Regions from separate parts of the Ruegeria sp. TM1040 genome, predicted to be linked through region 1. Evidence: riboswitches for the same ligand, from Rfam matches in the RefSeq annotation. Region 1 holds a riboswitch; the other holds the start of a gene.
What was found. A riboswitch is a leader RNA that binds a small molecule or an ion and turns the genes downstream of it on or off. The one in region 1 is predicted to bind cobalamin.

Region 1 (7,832 bases):
GGTGCCGCCGCTGCGGAACTTGCGGCCTATCTTTGCGAAATTGGGTTTGGCGCCAGCTCCCTCACCGCTCTGGAGCGCCTTGGCGGACCACACGCTCGAATCCGGCACACCACCGCCGCGGGGTTTGACCTTCCTGAGGTCGACGCGCCCGTGCTGGCCGCAATCGACGCCAGAGGTCAGGGACTGCCGCAGGCCTCCGGCCTTGAGGATACGCTCTTTGCCAGCGACGGGCAGATCACCAAACGCCCTGTCCGGGCGCTGACCCTCTCGGCGCTTGCGCCGCGCAGAGGCGCGCATCTGTGGGACATTGGCGGCGGCTCTGGCTCGGTATCGGTGGAATGGTGCCTGGCGGCCCAAGGGGCCACGGCAACCACCTTTGAAGCGCGCGCAGACAGGCTCGAAAATATTCGCCGCAATCGGCGCGATTTTGGCCTTGAGCATCGCCTGACCCCGGTAGAAGGCCGTGCGCCCGACGTCCTGAAGAACCAACCTCTGCCCGATTGTGTCTTTATCGGGGGCGGCGGCTCGGAGGCGTTACTGAATTACCTCTGGCAGATCCTGCCGCAAGGCACGCGCCTCGTCGCCAATGGGGTCACGCTGGAAACGGAGACTCTCCTGATGCAGGCCCATGCGCGCCTTGGAGGCCATTTGCTGAAGGTGGAGATCGCCGAAGCGGGCCCCTTGGGCACACTGCGCGGATGGGAGCGCGCGCGCCCCGTGATCCAATGGAGCGTGACCCGATGATCGTTGCAGGCTTTGGCTTTTCAAACCGCGCCTCTGAGGCCAGCTTTGCCGAGGCTTTTGCCGCATTGGACAGGCGCCCGGATTGGGTGGCCGTTTTGCGCAACAAAGCCAAGAGCCCGGTGTTTCGCGCCTTTGCCCTTGCAGAGGGGCTGCGTGTGGAACCCCTCGAGGAGTATCAGATTTCCGGGGCCCAGACCCCGACCCTTTCGCCGCGCATCCACGCGCGGTTTGACACCGGATCTGTCGCCGAAGCCTGCGCCCTTGTGGCAGCGGGCAAACACGCGCGCCTAATCCAAAGACGATTTGTGACCACGGATGGGCTTGCCACCGTGGCGCTTGCGGAGACAATAGCAAGATGACCGTTCATTTTATCGGTGCCGGACCCGGCGCCGCCGACCTCATTACCCTGCGCGGGCGTGATCTGATCGCGGCCTGCCCTGTGTGTCTTTATGCAGGCTCCCTGGTGCCTGAAGCTCTCCTGAGCCATTGCCCCGAGGGCGCCAAGATCATCAACACGGCCCCCTTGTCGCTGGATGAGATCATGGCAGAAATCGCAAGCGCCCATGCCCAAGGCCATGACATCGCCCGGCTTCATTCAGGTGATCTGTCGGTCTGGTCGGCGATGGGCGAGCAGCTGCGCCGGCTGCGCGATCTCGACATCCCCTATGACATCACCCCCGGTGTCCCAGCCTTTGCCGCAGGGGCTGCCGCACTTGGCACCGAGCTCACGCTGCCGGGCGTGGCGCAATCGCTTGTGCTCACACGGACGTCCGGGCGTGCCTCTGCCATGCCCGAGGGCGAGACGCTGGAGAACTTTGCCGCCACCGGCGCCACCCTCGCGATCCACCTCTCGGTGCATGTCCTTGATGATGTGGTGGCCCGGCTCACACCCGCCTATGGCGCGGACTGCCCCGTGGCGATCGTCTGGCGCGCCAGCTGGCCGGATCAAAAGATCGTCAAAGCCACGCTCGGCACCGTCATCGAGGCGACGGACGGCGCTCGCGGACGCACGTCGCTGATCCTCGTCGGGCGCGCCCTCGGCGCGGAGGACTTTGCGGAAAGCTGCCTCTATGGCGCGGAATATGACCGCCGCTATCGTCCGCAAAGTGCCGACAGCCCCTGGTCGGAATGGAGCGAAGGCGATGATTGATCGCATGATGTGGGCCACCAAGGACAGCGCCGGAGCCTGGGTGCGGGCGCTGACCGGCTCGACGACCGGGCAAGAGATCTCAGGACATGAGGTAACGAAATGATCCCCTTCCCCAAAGGCCTGATGATCTCCGCGCCCTCCTCCGGCACCGGCAAGACCACTGTCATGCTGGGCCTTCTGCGCGCGCTCAAGGACGATGGCCTGACCGTCCAGCCGTTCAAAAGCGGGCCGGATTATATCGACCCGGCCTTCCACCTTGCTGCCGCCAGACGGGCGTCCTTCAACCTTGATACATGGGCCATGGACGACACGCTGCTAGACGCTGTCACCACCCAAGCCCAAGGCGCGGGCATCTGCGTCGGCGAAGGGTCGATGGGGCTCTTCGACGGAGTCGCCACCCGCGGTCAGTCCGGCTTTGGCTCCTCCGCGGAAACCGCGCTCAGGATGGGCTGGCCGGTGGTGCTGGTGATTGATGTGGGCGGTCAGGCGCAGTCGGCGGCGGCCACCGCGCTGGGGTTCAAGATGTATAACCCCGATCTGCCCTTTGCCGGAGTGATCTTGAACCGGGTCGCGAGTCCCCGTCACGACCGGCTTACCCGGCTTGGGATGGAGCGGGCGGGCGTCAAGGTGCTGGGCTCCCTGCCGAGACGCGGCGATCTGGCTCTGCCCGAACGCCATCTCGGCCTCATTCAGGCGGTTGAACACCCCGATCTTGAGGCCGCAATCGCCGGCTATGCGGCCTTCTTGCGCGAAAACGTCGACATTGACGCGATCCGGGCGGTGGCCAGCTCCGCCGCAGCACCGGCCCCTCGCGCCCTGCCGCGTCCGCCCGCACAACGCATCGCATTGGCGCGCGATGCGGCGTTTTCCTTTACCTATCCGCATCTTCTCGAGGGTTGGCGCGCCGCCGGAGCAGAGATCCTGCCCTTCTCGCCGCTCAACAATGAAGCCCCCGCCAAGGACGCCGATCTGGTCTGGCTGCCCGGGGGCTATCCCGAGTTGCACGGCTCCACCCTCGCCGCAGCCGACATCTGGCGCAAAGGCATGGCAGAACACGCAAAAACCAAACCGGTGCATGGCGAGTGCGGCGGCTACATGGCCCTTGGCGAGGCCTTGATCGACAAGGACGGCACGCGGCACCAGATGGCGGGGCTCCTTGGGCTTGTGACATCCTATGAAAAGCGCAAGTTCCACCTCGGGTATCGCCGCGCAGCGCTAGAAGCGCCGATGCCGGGCTTTGACAGCGGCGCGTTTCTGCGCGGACATGAGTTCCATTATTCGACCATCCTCGACGAGCCAGACGCCCCACTGGCCCGGGTGATGGACGCCGACGGCAACCCGGTGCCCGAGACCGGCTCCGTCAAAGGCCATGTCACCGGTACGTTCTTTCACCTCATCACCGGAGAGCAGCCATGAGCGGGTTTGTCAGTTTTGTGTCCTCCGGGCCGGGCGATCCCGAGCTTTTGACCCTCAAGGCGGTCAAGCGGCTGGAGGCGGCTGACGCGGTGCTGTTTGATGATCTGTCGTCCGGGCCGATCCTTTCCCATGCGCGCGCGGATGCGGATATGGTTGGCGTCGGAAAACGCGCCGGGCGCCCCTCGCCCAAGCAAGACCACGTCAGCCAGCTCTTGGTGGAATACGCCCAGTCCGGCGCCCATGTGGTGCGTCTGAAATCGGGCGATTCAGGTGTGTTTGGGCGCCTCGAAGAAGAAATGGTGGCGCTGCGCGCCGCTGGCATCAAATACGAGATCATTCCCGGTGTCACCGCCGCCTCGGCAGCCGCTGCGGCGGCGGGTATTCCGCTCACGCGGCGGCTGACGGCACGGCGCCTGCAGTTTATCACGGGCCATGACGTGACCGGCGGCCTGCCCGAGCATATGAACCTCACCGCTCTTGCAGACCCCGAGGCCACAACCGTGGTCTACATGGGCAAACGCACCTTTGCGACTTTGCTTGAGCTGCTTCTTGAGGCAGGCCTGCCAGAGACCACACCGGCGCTGGTGGCGCTTGGGGTCTCGACCCCCGCCCAAGAGCTGCACCGGGTGACAGTGGCTGCCCTGCCGGACCTCCTGGAGGCCATCATCTCCCCCGCGCCAGTGTTGATCCTTTATGGCCCCTTGGCCGACGATGACGCGCTCGTGTCGCAATGACCGCACCGGTGATCTCGCTGTGCCGGACCTGCCAAGATGCCGATCCCGCGCTGCTGCCCCAATTGGCAGCGGCGCTGCGGGAGGCTCATCCAAGGGCCCTGCTGCAATCGGTTGACTGCATGTCGGGTTGTGCACGCCCGCAGACCCTCTCGGTGCGCCAAAGCGGCAAGACAGCCTATCTCTTTGGGGAGATCACAGCAGCGGACCTACCCGATATACTCAGGTTTCTGCGGCTCTACGAGGCAAGCGCCGATGGCACCTTCACGGATGCGCGCCCAATTGGCGAGCTGAGGTTCAAAGCCATCGCGCGCATCCCTGCCCCCCTGCCCGAAACTACCGCCGCGTCACAAACTGGCTCCGCCGCCTCTCCCGAGGAGTGAGGCTGCCAGTCAGAGACCACCTGCGTGATAAAATGCCGCGAATGCGCGCTCCAAGGGCGGTTTCATGCTTGACCGATCGCGCGCGCGCGCCGCATTGTCGACGGCATACGGTGTCCCAGAGCGCAAAGCGCCGGGACTGAAACGGGAATGAGGAACGGCGGACCCAATCGCGGCGCCAAAGCCTCAACCGCCCCCGCGACTGTGAGCGGTGAGCGACATTCAGCATCCACTGGCCGCTGGGCCGGGAAGGAGAATGATCGCCGCGACCCGCGAGTCAGGAGACCGGCCGTATGAAACGAGGACAGTGAATGTGTCGTCGGGTGTGACGACACGGAGGACGAATTATGACGACCAAGACGCTCAACACGACCGCTTCTGCCAGCCAGATCATCCCGGTTCTTTTCGCCGTGGTACTGGGTCTGGGGATCATCACCGTGACCGGCCATGTGCAGGCCTCCACCCTGCATGATGCTGCGCATGATGTGCGCCACGCGACCGGCTTCCCCTGCCACTAAGCAGATGTTCGCACGCATTTTGACCAGCGCGTTGTTCGCTGGTGCTGCAGCGGGGCTGATTGCCGCCCTTCTGCAGCTTTTCTTCGTGCAGCCGGTGCTTTTGCATGCCGAACTCTATGAATCGGGCGCGCTTGTGCATTTCGGCGGCGAGACCGTATCCGCCCATCCCGAATTGCCGGGCATCTTTGACGAGCCGATGCGCAATTTGCTCAGCATCCTCTTCACCATGCTGATTTACACTGGCTACGCGCTGATCCTGGTGGCCTTGATGTCGGTTGCGGAGCGGCAAGGCCATGAAATCCGCACCGGACAGGGCTTGCTGTGGGGATTGGCAGGCTTTGTGGCGCTTCACTTTGCGCCCGGTTTTTCGCTCGCACCAGAAGTGCCCGGCGTTGCCGCCGCCGATGTGGGCGCCCGTCAGATCTGGTGGGCCGCCACAGTGGCGAGCGCAGGTGTTGCCATGTGGCTGATCGCTTTTGGCGGTAATCTGGTGGCCTATGTGGTGGCCGCGCTCTTGTTGATGGCGCCGCATGTGATCGGCGCGCCGGAGCCCGAGACCTTTGCAGGTCCGGTGCCAACCGAGATCGGCGCCCTTTTTGCGGCGCGCGCCTTGGGGATCGGCATGGCGGCATGGGCATTGCTCGGCGTGTTCTGTGCCTATTTCTGGCAGACCGAAGCCGCACATGCGGATGCCAACACTTAGGCGGCTCTCCAGGCTGTCCCCGCTGCGTCATTGCATGCAGCGGGGACAGCCTGCGAGACTGCGCTGCAGCCTCAAATACGTTTACTTTCCGGAGAATGACCTTCCATGTCCCGTTCGCTCGCTCTGTTTGCCATTGGCCTTGTGTTTGGGGGCGGTATCGGATTTCTGACCGCCGCAGGAAACGGCGTCACCCTGGATGGGCATGATCACTCTGATCCTGCGCACCACGGTGGCGGATCCGGCGTGGCCACGCACGACCATTCCGCACTGGTGAATTCCCCCTCTGGTCCAGAGGCGCCCTCGGTCGAGATCCACGTCACGCCCGACGCGATGTCCGGTTGGAACCTGCAAGTGGAGACCAAGAACTTTCGCTTCGCCCCGGAGCATGCCTCGGGGGCCGATCAACCCGGCGAGGGCCATGCACATGTCTATGTGAACGGCGAGAAAATCACGCGCCTCTATGGGTCCTGGCTGCATCTTGCGGCCTTGCCCGAAGGCGAGACCGAGGTGAAAGTCTCTCTGAGTTCCAACAGCCATGGCACCATCGCCGTCGACGGCGTGCCGGTCGAGGCGCGCGTTGTCGTGAGTGCCCCCTGATGGGGCACTCTTGACCTCTTTGCGCGGGCGTCCCATTGCGGGGCGACGGATTTAACGGATGGAGAGCCTTCTATGCTCCAGCTCAGTCTGATCGGGATCGGCACCGGCAACCCCAAGCACCTGACCCGCGAGGCGATGGAGGCAATCTGCGCGCAGGATTTGATCCTGATACCCAACAAGGGCGCAGGCAAGGACGACCTTGCCGGGCTGCGGCAAGCGATCTGCGCCGATGTCCTGGCGGGCGCGGCATCGGCGCCCAAGATCGTCGAATTCGACCTTCCCGTGCGTGATCCGGCCACTCCGGATTACCGCCAGCGGGTCGAGGACTGGCACGACGCCATCGCAGAGGTTTGGCAGGCCACACTCGCTGCACATCTCCCCAAAGGCGGGCAAGCCGGGTTTCTGGTTTGGGGCGACCCCTCACTCTATGACAGCACCATGCGCATTGCCGAGCGTCTTGGTCAGCGCATGGAAATGCAGATGCGGGTGATCCCCGGCATCACCTCGGTGCAAGCGCTGACGGCGGCGCATGGGGTGCCCCTCAACCGGATCGGCGCGCCCGTGCAGATCACCACCGGACGCCAGCTCCGCGATGCGGGCTGGCCCGCGGGCTGTGACACGTTGGTCATCATGCTGGATGGGGAGTGCTCGTTCCAGAGCGTCGACCGTCCCGAACAGGTCATGATCCACTGGTCCGCCTATGCGGGGATGGAAAACGAGATCAATATCGCCGGGCGTCTCTCCGACGTGCAGGACCAGATCCTGTCAGTGCGCGCCCGCGCACGGCGCGATCATGGCTGGATCATGGACATCTACATGCTGGAACGCCTGCGCTGACCCCAGCCATTTTTCGTGACGCTCGGCGGTTCATTCCAGATCCGCGTCTCTGTCAGTCGCGGCGGCGTCCGATGTGGAGATCCAGCGCTGCAGCCTGTCCAAAGGACAGGCTGCCCGGCCCACCCCCAAGCGGAGACTTGCGCCAGCAAGGGTCTGCACGGGGGCGGGAGCATCCCCGCCCGGCCGCAACGCTTTATTGTTCCGAAGGGTGTGCCATCGCAGGTCAGGTCACGCGCGAGCGCACCTGATACTTGGGATCTTTCCAACTCTCTCGCTTCATCACATCCTCAAGGATCTCGGCGGCTTGCACCACATCCGCCTGATCGAGATAGAGCGGTGTGAAACCAAAGCGCATGATGTTGGGCGCGCGGAAATCGCCGATGACGCCGCGATCAATCAACGCCTGTACCACCGCATAGCCATCCTCAAAGGCAAAGGAGACCTGCGACCCTCGCAGCGCTGCCTCTCTGGGGGAGGCAAGCGTCAGTTCCGGGCAGCGGGCCTCGACTTCGGCAATGAACGTCTCGCACAGGGCCACGGACGCGCCGCGGATCTCTTCCATCGAGACCCCGTCCCAAACATCCAGTGCCGTATCAAGGATCGAGAGCTGCACAATCGAGGGCGTGCCAACGCGCAGACGCTCCGTGGTCATCGCCGGACGATAATCGGGCTCCATCGCAAAAGGCGCATCATGACCAAGCCAGCCCGCAAGCGCAGGGTCCACCTCAAGCACAATGTCGGGCCGCGCATAGATAA
Region 2 (7,832 bases), 1.1 Mb from region 1:
GGCCCGCAGAGCGTTCTGCGCCGCATCGCGCAGCTCTGCGATCGTGGGCGCGTCGCCATCCGGGGCGATCGAGACGACCCAGCGGCTGCCGGTCCAGTTCTGGAGCGCAGTGCCGATCCGGGCCGCGAGATCCTGCGGGGCATTGGCGGCGGGGGTGAATTCGATCCGACCCGGCTGATAAGACACGAGCCTCACGCCTGTTTCGACCTCCACCAGCAGTTTGACATCGCGGTGATGGCGGATCAATTCGATCACATGTTCGAAGCTGGGATAGCGCGCGAGAGCGCTGTCGGCGCGCTGTGCAAGAACTGCGCTCTGTCCGCCGGAAGTCGACATCGTATGGCCTCCGCGCGGGTCCCCACCGGGCGCGCCTTGCGGCGGGGCGGAGGCGTAAGCCGGAGCCCCGCCTCCCCCGCCCGCCGCAGGCGATCCCATGCCCTGCATGGGGTGTCCGCCGCCCGGCCCACCTGGATGTGGCGGCGGCGGTGTGTCCTGCAGTTTGCGCAGCAATTCTTCTGGCGAGGGCAGATCGGCCACATGGGTCAGGCGGATTACCGCCATTTCGGCCGCCATCATCGCATTGGGGGCGGCGGCGACTTCTTCGAGCGCCTTGAGTAGCATCTGCCACATCCGCGTCAGCACTCGCATCGGCAGGCGCGCCGCCATATCCTGTCCACGGGCTCGCTCATCAGGGCTGATGGTAGGGTCCTCGGCGGCATCCGGCGTGATCTTCACCACCGAAACCCAGTGGGTGATCTCGGCCAGATCGCGCAGCACAGCCATCGGATCGGCGCCTTCGGCGTATTGTGCGGACAATTCTGTCAGTGCTGCAGCGGCGTCGCCGCGCAGGATCATATCCATCAGATCCAGCACCCGGCCCCGATCGGCAAGGCCAAGCATTGCACGGACCTGATCGGCCGTGGTTTCTCCGGCACCATGGCTGATTGCCTGGTCCAAAAGGGATGTCGCATCCCGGGCCGATCCTTCTGCCGCGCGGGTAATGAGCGCCAGCGCATCGTCGGCAATCTCGGCCTGCTCGCTGGTCGCAATCCGGCGCAAGAGGTCGATCATCACCTCCGGTTCGATCCTGCGCAGATCAAAGCGTTGACAGCGGGAGAGCACCGTCACAGGCACCTTGCGGATCTCGGTGGTGGCAAAAATGAACTTCACATGCGCGGGCGGCTCTTCCAGCGTTTTCAGCAACGCATTGAAGGCCGAGGTCGACAGCATGTGAACCTCGTCGATGATATAGATCTTGTAGCGCGCCGAGGCCGCACGATAGGCCACGCTGTCGATGATCTCGCGAATGTCGCCCACGCCGGTGCGCGATGCGGCGTCCATCTCCATCACGTCGACGTGGCGGCCTTCCATGATTGCGGTGCAGTGCTCGCACTTGCCGCAAGGCTCAGTAGTGGGGCCACCTTGGCCATCCTCGCCAATACAGTTCATGCCCTTGGCAATGATCCGCGCGGTGGTGGTTTTGCCCGTGCCGCGGATGCCCGTCATGATGAAGGCCTGCGCAATGCGATCCGCGGCAAAGGCGTTCTTGAGCGTGCGCACCATAGCGTCTTGCCCGACGAGATCAGCAAAGGTTTCGGGCCGGTACTTGCGTGCCAGAACCTGATATTGTCCGCTCTGTACTGCGTCAGAGATCTCGGGGCTGTGCTCGCTCATGAGGGCCTTTCGAATGGTCTTTAGGGGCGCAGGCCGGATTCGACCCCAGCGCCAAGTGTTCCGTGCAAACTAAGCTCCGACGACAGCTTCGTCCACCGCTGTTGGGGATGATCGTGCAGAATGGCGAGGTGACAGAAAAGACTACCTGTAGGACGCTTTGGCAGGCTAAGGTGACAAGACGGTATCGCGGATATGGGTCCGCGGCTCCCGGGGGGGAGAGTAAATGGTAAGTGCTACGAAATTGCAGCCGCAGCAGGCTGAACCAACTTTGTCGCTACATGCGCTTTCGGTGGGCGATGGGATCCTCGCCCTGAGCCGGGCGCCCGGTGCAGGGGGCGATTATGCCGCCGATCTGCGCCTGATCCACGAATGGCGCCCGTCTATGGTGATCTCGATGACCACGCGCGTCGAGCATGTTATCCTTGGCGTAGAGACTCTGGGCACGGACATTCAGGGGCTTGGCAGCCGCTGGTTTCATATGCCGGTTGAGGATTACCAGACCCCGACAAAGGATCTTGAGGATCATTGGCATCAGGTCAGCGCGCTCGCGCGGCAGGCCTTGTCGGGTGGAGGGCGTGTCCTTGTGCATTGCCGTGGCGGCTGTGGACGATCCGGCATGGCAGTGCTCCGGCTGATGATCGAGAGCGGCGAGCCGCCGGATGCAGCTCTTGCACGGCTCAGGGCCCTGAGGCCCTGTGCGGTGGAAACGGATGCGCAGATGGCCTGGGCCTATGGCCGCCGTCGCCAAGCGCCGCCAGCATAGGCCGAGCAGCTTAGCTCATCAGACGTGGTCTCTGTGCCCCCTGCGGGTGGCGAATTGAGGGCGCTTGCACGGGCGGACGCGCTGGGCGGGCTTCGCCAAACGCGCGGGGCATGTCTGCGCTGGAGGTGCCATGCGCGCTGCCCCCGTCTGCCGACAACATTGCATCCGCAAATCGGTCCAGCGTCTCTGTTTTGGTCGTGGCCTGCACATCGCAAAACACCCGAATACGGGCATGACTTGCGGCAAATCGCGCCGGGCAGGCTTTCTCACAGCCATCGAGGCGGCTTTCACCACTGATTTCGAAATCGTCTTTCGTAAGCCCGCGGGCGCTGTCGAGCGCTTTTGCCAGCGCCGCCAGCATCCGCTGCGCCGCTGGGCAGGGGCGCCCGAGGTGCAAACATGTTGTTGATACAAACTCATGCGTGCCCGCGTCACGCGTCTCTGTGTGGTCCGTCATTCTCGTGCCCTCCGCACTCGGATCAAGGGGCCGTAGGGATGAGCGGGACATCGGATGGGATCAGGCCCTTCGGGCGCGGAGTGATCAGCCATCAGACCTCCTCCGAGACACCCCGCCCGGCTTCAGGTTTACATTGCCGATGGCAGGTCTCCTGACTTGCGGGTCATCGCGAACCGGCCCTTCCCGACCCTTTTTTGCCGGTTACGACGTTGGGGTCAGTGGCTTTGCCGGGGAACTCGCCGCTCACAGTTGCGGGGGCAGTCACGGACTTGGCGGGACCCAATGGTCCAAAGCCTCACCGTATTCCCTTTTCATCCCACCCCAAACAGAGGCAGGAACCATCTGTCTGGATGCTACGCAGCGGTAAGTCGCCTCGTCAACTGGGATCTTTCTGCGAGCGCGAAATAGGTCAGCGGCGCGGCACAAGACACATGGGATGCGCAAGACAATGCGAGGATGTGCAGGTAGGGAGCAGGCTCATCAAACACAAAACCCCGCCTGGGGCGGGGTCGTGTGACAAGTGAGAGGCTGGACATCGACCCAAGCGGGGCTCGTTGTGGCTGCTTCCTTCCGGACCTGACCAGGTTGGCGAGGCGCTTGCCCGCGCCAACCTCTCGAATCCCGATATAGGGAAGCCGCGGAAAGATGACAACCCGCTGCCGGTTTGAATCCTCGTGTGTCGCGCGCTCAGAGGCGCAGCTTCAGCGCCAGAAACCCAGTGTCGAGCTCTGTTGCGGAGCGGGCCACATTCTCGGGCAATTCATGGAGGTGGCGCCTGGCACCCGGGCCCGTGAGGGCAATCGCATCCACGCCCAAGTCCGGGCTGAAGCGCCAGGGCGCCGGAAAGACGGCGGAAAGGTCATGTGCAGAGGCCACATAGGCGCCGACCACATCCCGGATCATCTGCGGCGGCAGGGGCAGACCGGGCGCATCCATAAGCATTCGAAAATTGCCACCGCCGCTGCTGCGGTAGCTGTTGAAGGCAACTGCAAACTGCTGGTCCCCGTGCATGGGGCGGCCATTCCACTGCAGGTTCCTGATCCGCCCCGGCCCTTCATGGAGCCTGCGTCCTTCGGCATCAAATCGCGCGTGCTCTCGAGGGTCGATTTCATACTGCAGGCCGAAAATGACATCAAAGTTGTGCCCCGGGCGCGCAGGATCTGCCAGCAGGCGCGCGTCTGCATCAGGCTCCAGCTGATTAAAGAGCCCTGCGGACATCTCGAGCCAGTCTCGCACTTGATGGCCGTTGACGATGATGCAGCGCAACTCGTTGGGGTAACTATAAATATCTGCGACATGACGGCGCGAGATCTCTCCCGGTGGGACGTCCGTGTAATTGAGCGGCCCGGCGCGCCCGCCAAATTTGGCCGGCGCCACGGCAGACAAAAGTGGCAGGTCCGCATACTCTGATTTCAGCAGCATCGGCTGCACTGCGGCAGCCTGTGCCGTCGCAATGAGTGCGAGGGCGCGATCTTCAGCAAAATAGGTGAAATAGGAATGATGTGCCTCGGACAATGTGCCGACTTTTGCCGCCATCTCGGCACGCGTCTGTTCGTGGACATCCCGTAGCGCCAGAACGAGATCTGGTGCCTCAGAAACAACCGGGCGCAGACCGTCGCGGGTTTGATGCGCTACGGCGCGTAGCGCCGCGCTGCCGCCTTCAACGCGCCAGCCCTGTGGCGTCTGACGCAGGCCGAGATCTATCACCCCGAGATGAGACCCGCCGGACCCGGGCATGACGACCGGAATCTCCCAGTCACGTCCCGAGCCGTCGGGCGGTGGGAGCAACAAATGCGTATGCCCTCCGATGGCTGCGTCGAGACCGGGCAGACGCGACAGGGGGCGAAGCGCGTTTTCCATTCCGTCCCGCGCAGTGTCATCGCCTTCTCCTGTGTGGGCGAGGGCAATCACCACATCCGCACCGGACGCCCGCAGGTCTGAAATCGCAGCCTTTGCGCTGCGCAGCATGTCATCCACATGCAAGCGTCCGGCCAGATGGTCCGCGTCCCAGAGCATGGTTTGAGGGGGCAGCACCGACAGCAGGCCAATCTTGACCTCCGCCACACCATCCTGGCCACCTGTCGCCCTTCGAAAGTGCCGCGTCAGGATCAGATGTTTGTGAACTGGCAAGGTGTCATCTGCTGAAAGCGGTGTGATGTTGCTGCTCACCGCAGGGCAGGGGAGCGCTGAGAGAACCCGGGACAAGGCGGATAGGCCGTAGTTGAACTCGTGATTGCCGAGGCCGACGGCATCATACCCGAGGACCTCAAATGCATGGATAGCAGGCGCCAAGGCGCTGTCCGTTGCCAGAGCCGGTTCTGCAAGCGGCGAACCTTGGAGCCAGTCGCCATTGTCCAAGAGTACAGCAATATCACCAGCTTCGGCTGCCTCTTTCCGGGCCTCTGCGATCAACTGAGCCGTGCGGCTGAGGCCGATGCCGGGGTGCTCTTGATCGGCGTAATAATCAAAGCCGAGAAGGTGACTGTGGACATCAGATGTCGCAAGCACGCGCAACCGCCCCGTCACGCCAGGTTGGTCGCCCGCCTCTTCTTGCGTTCCCGTGGCATCTTGATCGTCTTGGGTCATTCTATGCCATTCACCATCGCTCACAGGCGCCGTTCCGATATGGAACGCACCCGGTGCTAGATCTGTTTGTTAACGATTAGAAGAACAGAGACATGGGCCTCTGAGAAACCCCTGCGATGGGCTTTTTTTGAGTTTTTGAAAAGCGTGGCATTTTTGCTTGTGTGTATGACTCGATCACGGCATCACGCCTATCGCGGGCTGGCCAGTCATCGCCTATATAGGACGGTGACTTGAAATAAATTTCGGAAAGTGAGGCGGTTATGAAGCGAGCGGAGCAGGTGACCTTTGGTGGCAGCGGTCTCGATCGCGCCGCGCTTTTGCGTGCAGATGGCGATGCGCTTCAGACGCTTTGGGACGCCGCAGATGTCCAGATCATGCTTTTGTGGCGTGGCAAACCCTTGTGCGTTTTTGCGCCGGATCATGCCGAAATCGAGGGGCTGGCGTTTTTGAACGCGCGCGATCCGCTTGTCTCTGGGCGCCGTGCGGAGGCGCTTTTTCTGGGCCGGAGCGCAGAGGGGGCGGGGTATTTTGCCGTGAGCCTCGAGGACTGGCAGCCTGAGGGGCTTGATACAACCACGCTCGACAGTTTTCTCGATCCAAGCGAACAGCGTCATCCGGACCTACCGGACTCATATGCTTTTTTGGAATTGCGGCGGGTCATGACGCATCTCTCGGCCCGTGACGCAGAGCTGGCGGCAACAGCCAAGGCAATGCTCAGTTGGCACGCGAGCCATGGGTTCTGTGCCTGCTGCGGTGAGCCCAGCCGGGTGGAGCAAGCTGGCTGGCAACGCCGCTGCCCGAGCTGCAACGCGCCGCATTTTCCACGCACCGATCCGGTGGTCATCATGCTAATCACACGCGGGGATCGCGTTCTGATGGGACGGTCGCCCGGATGGCCCGAGGGCATGTATTCGCTGCTTGCGGGATTTGTAGAACCCGGAGAGACGCTTGAGGCGGCTGTGCGGCGCGAAGTACTGGAAGAATCCGGAGTGAGGGTTGGCGAGGTCGGCTACCTTGCCAGTCAGCCCTGGGCCTTTCCCATGTCGTTGATGTTCGGGTGTTCCGGCGTTGCACTGAGTGAAGACATCACCCTTGATCCACAAGAGCTAGAAGACGCATTCTGGATGACACGCCAAGAGGCGATGGACGCGATCGCGGGTCATCATCCCAAGGTGCGTGCCCCGCGAAAAGGTGCGATTGCGGGTTTTCTTTTGGAAAACTGGGTTGCAGATACACTTGAGTAACCAACATAAGTTATCTTGAAGCCAGAACACCCGGTGAAATACAGTTTTGCCGACCCAACCCGTGACCAAACGACAGGTCTGAGATATGCACTTCGAAACCAAAGAAGATACCGATAGCCCCATCGACGAGGTGTTCGCGGCGGTCACGGACTTTGAAAGCTTCGAGCGATCTGCAATCCGACGTGGCGTTGAAGTGCGCCGAAACGGCGACAGTGATGCGGCGCCCGAAGACCTATCTTGGGATGTGGTCTTTATGTTCCGTGGGTCTGAGCGCAAAATGCGGGTAGAGGTCGCCGAATGCGACCGTCCCAACACGGTTGTTTTTGCGGCCACCGGAAGCGGCATGACCGGTCTGTTGCGGGTGGATCTGATGGCCTTGTCTCCGCGACGGACGCGGATGACCGTGCGTCTGGAAATGAAGCCCAAAACTCTGGCGGCGCGACTGTTGGTGCAATCCCTGAAACTGGCACGCAATAAGCTCAATCGCCGCTATCGCAAGCGCGTAGCCGAGTTTGTCGACCTGCTCGAAAACCGGCAGTCTCAGACCGCATAGTTGCGAGCACCTCCTGCGGCCACGCCTTCCCCACAGCCAAATTCCTTCGCAAGGACTGACCTCGTGTGCATTGCATTTAATGCATTTTGAGTCTGATTGTTCTTTGTTTTTCCAAAGTTGTTAATCGCCTTGTGTCAGGATGCAGATCGAACTGCAGGACTCAAGGAATAGTGAATGTACCGCTTGCTGGATTGCATCACGCAAGAACATGATTACGCGTTTGTCGCGGTTGCGGCTCTGATCTGCGTGATCGGGTCGCTTTTGTCGGTTCATATGTCCGGGCGGCTGACTGAATGGACCGGCAAGCGAAAGATCGTGCAGCTCCCCCTGGCTGGCCTGGTGACGGGCGCGACGATCTGGTCCACGCATTTCATTGCTATGACAGCCTATGACCCGGGGTATGAACATGGCTATGAGCCTGTGTTGACGGCCACATCGCTCTTTGTGGGGGTGATCGGCTCTTTTGCGGCGAATGCGAGTCTGGCCTTTGTACCCGGTCGCGGGGCGCCGGTGCTGGCGGGCGGCCTGTTTGGCCTGACGGTATCGGCCATGCAT

Region 2: it holds a riboswitch for cobalamin, as region 1 does, so the genes downstream of both, TM1040_RS05170 (hypothetical protein) here and TM1040_RS20085 (CbtB domain-containing protein) in region 1, are expected to answer to the same signal.

Annotation. Positions count from the first base shown of each region.
Region 1 covers NC_008044.1:2,328,782-2,336,613, forward strand. Annotated here, with positions in the region: gene TM1040_RS15500 (bifunctional cobalt-precorrin-7 (C(5))-methyltransferase/cobalt-precorrin-6B (C(15))-methyltransferase) at 1-744, shown strand, start outside; gene TM1040_RS15505 (cobalamin biosynthesis protein) at 741-1,103, shown strand; gene cobM (precorrin-4 C(11)-methyltransferase) at 1,100-1,894, shown strand; gene TM1040_RS15515 (cobyrinate a,c-diamide synthase) at 1,994-3,310, shown strand; gene cobA (uroporphyrinogen-III C-methyltransferase) at 3,307-4,044, shown strand; gene TM1040_RS15525 (DUF1636 family protein) at 4,041-4,424, shown strand; cobalamin riboswitch at 4,516-4,730, shown strand; gene TM1040_RS20085 (CbtB domain-containing protein) at 4,769-4,939, shown strand; gene TM1040_RS15530 (CbtA family protein) at 4,944-5,642, shown strand; gene TM1040_RS15535 (hypothetical protein) at 5,748-6,239, shown strand; gene cobF (precorrin-6A synthase (deacetylating)) at 6,312-7,076, shown strand; gene kynU (kynureninase) at 7,300-7,832, opposite strand, start outside.
Region 2 covers NC_008044.1:182,241-190,072, forward strand. Annotated here, with positions in the region: gene TM1040_RS05160 (DNA polymerase III subunit gamma/tau) at 1-1,674, opposite strand, end outside; gene TM1040_RS05165 (protein-tyrosine phosphatase family protein) at 1,898-2,437, shown strand; gene TM1040_RS05170 (hypothetical protein) at 2,448-2,894, opposite strand; cobalamin riboswitch at 3,018-3,252, opposite strand; RNA gene ffs (signal recognition particle sRNA small type) at 3,413-3,511, opposite strand; gene TM1040_RS05175 (5'-nucleotidase C-terminal domain-containing protein) at 3,582-5,480, opposite strand; gene nudC (NAD(+) diphosphatase) at 5,741-6,724, shown strand; gene TM1040_RS05185 (SRPBCC family protein) at 6,810-7,277, shown strand; gene TM1040_RS05190 (putative bifunctional diguanylate cyclase/phosphodiesterase) at 7,452-7,832, shown strand, end outside.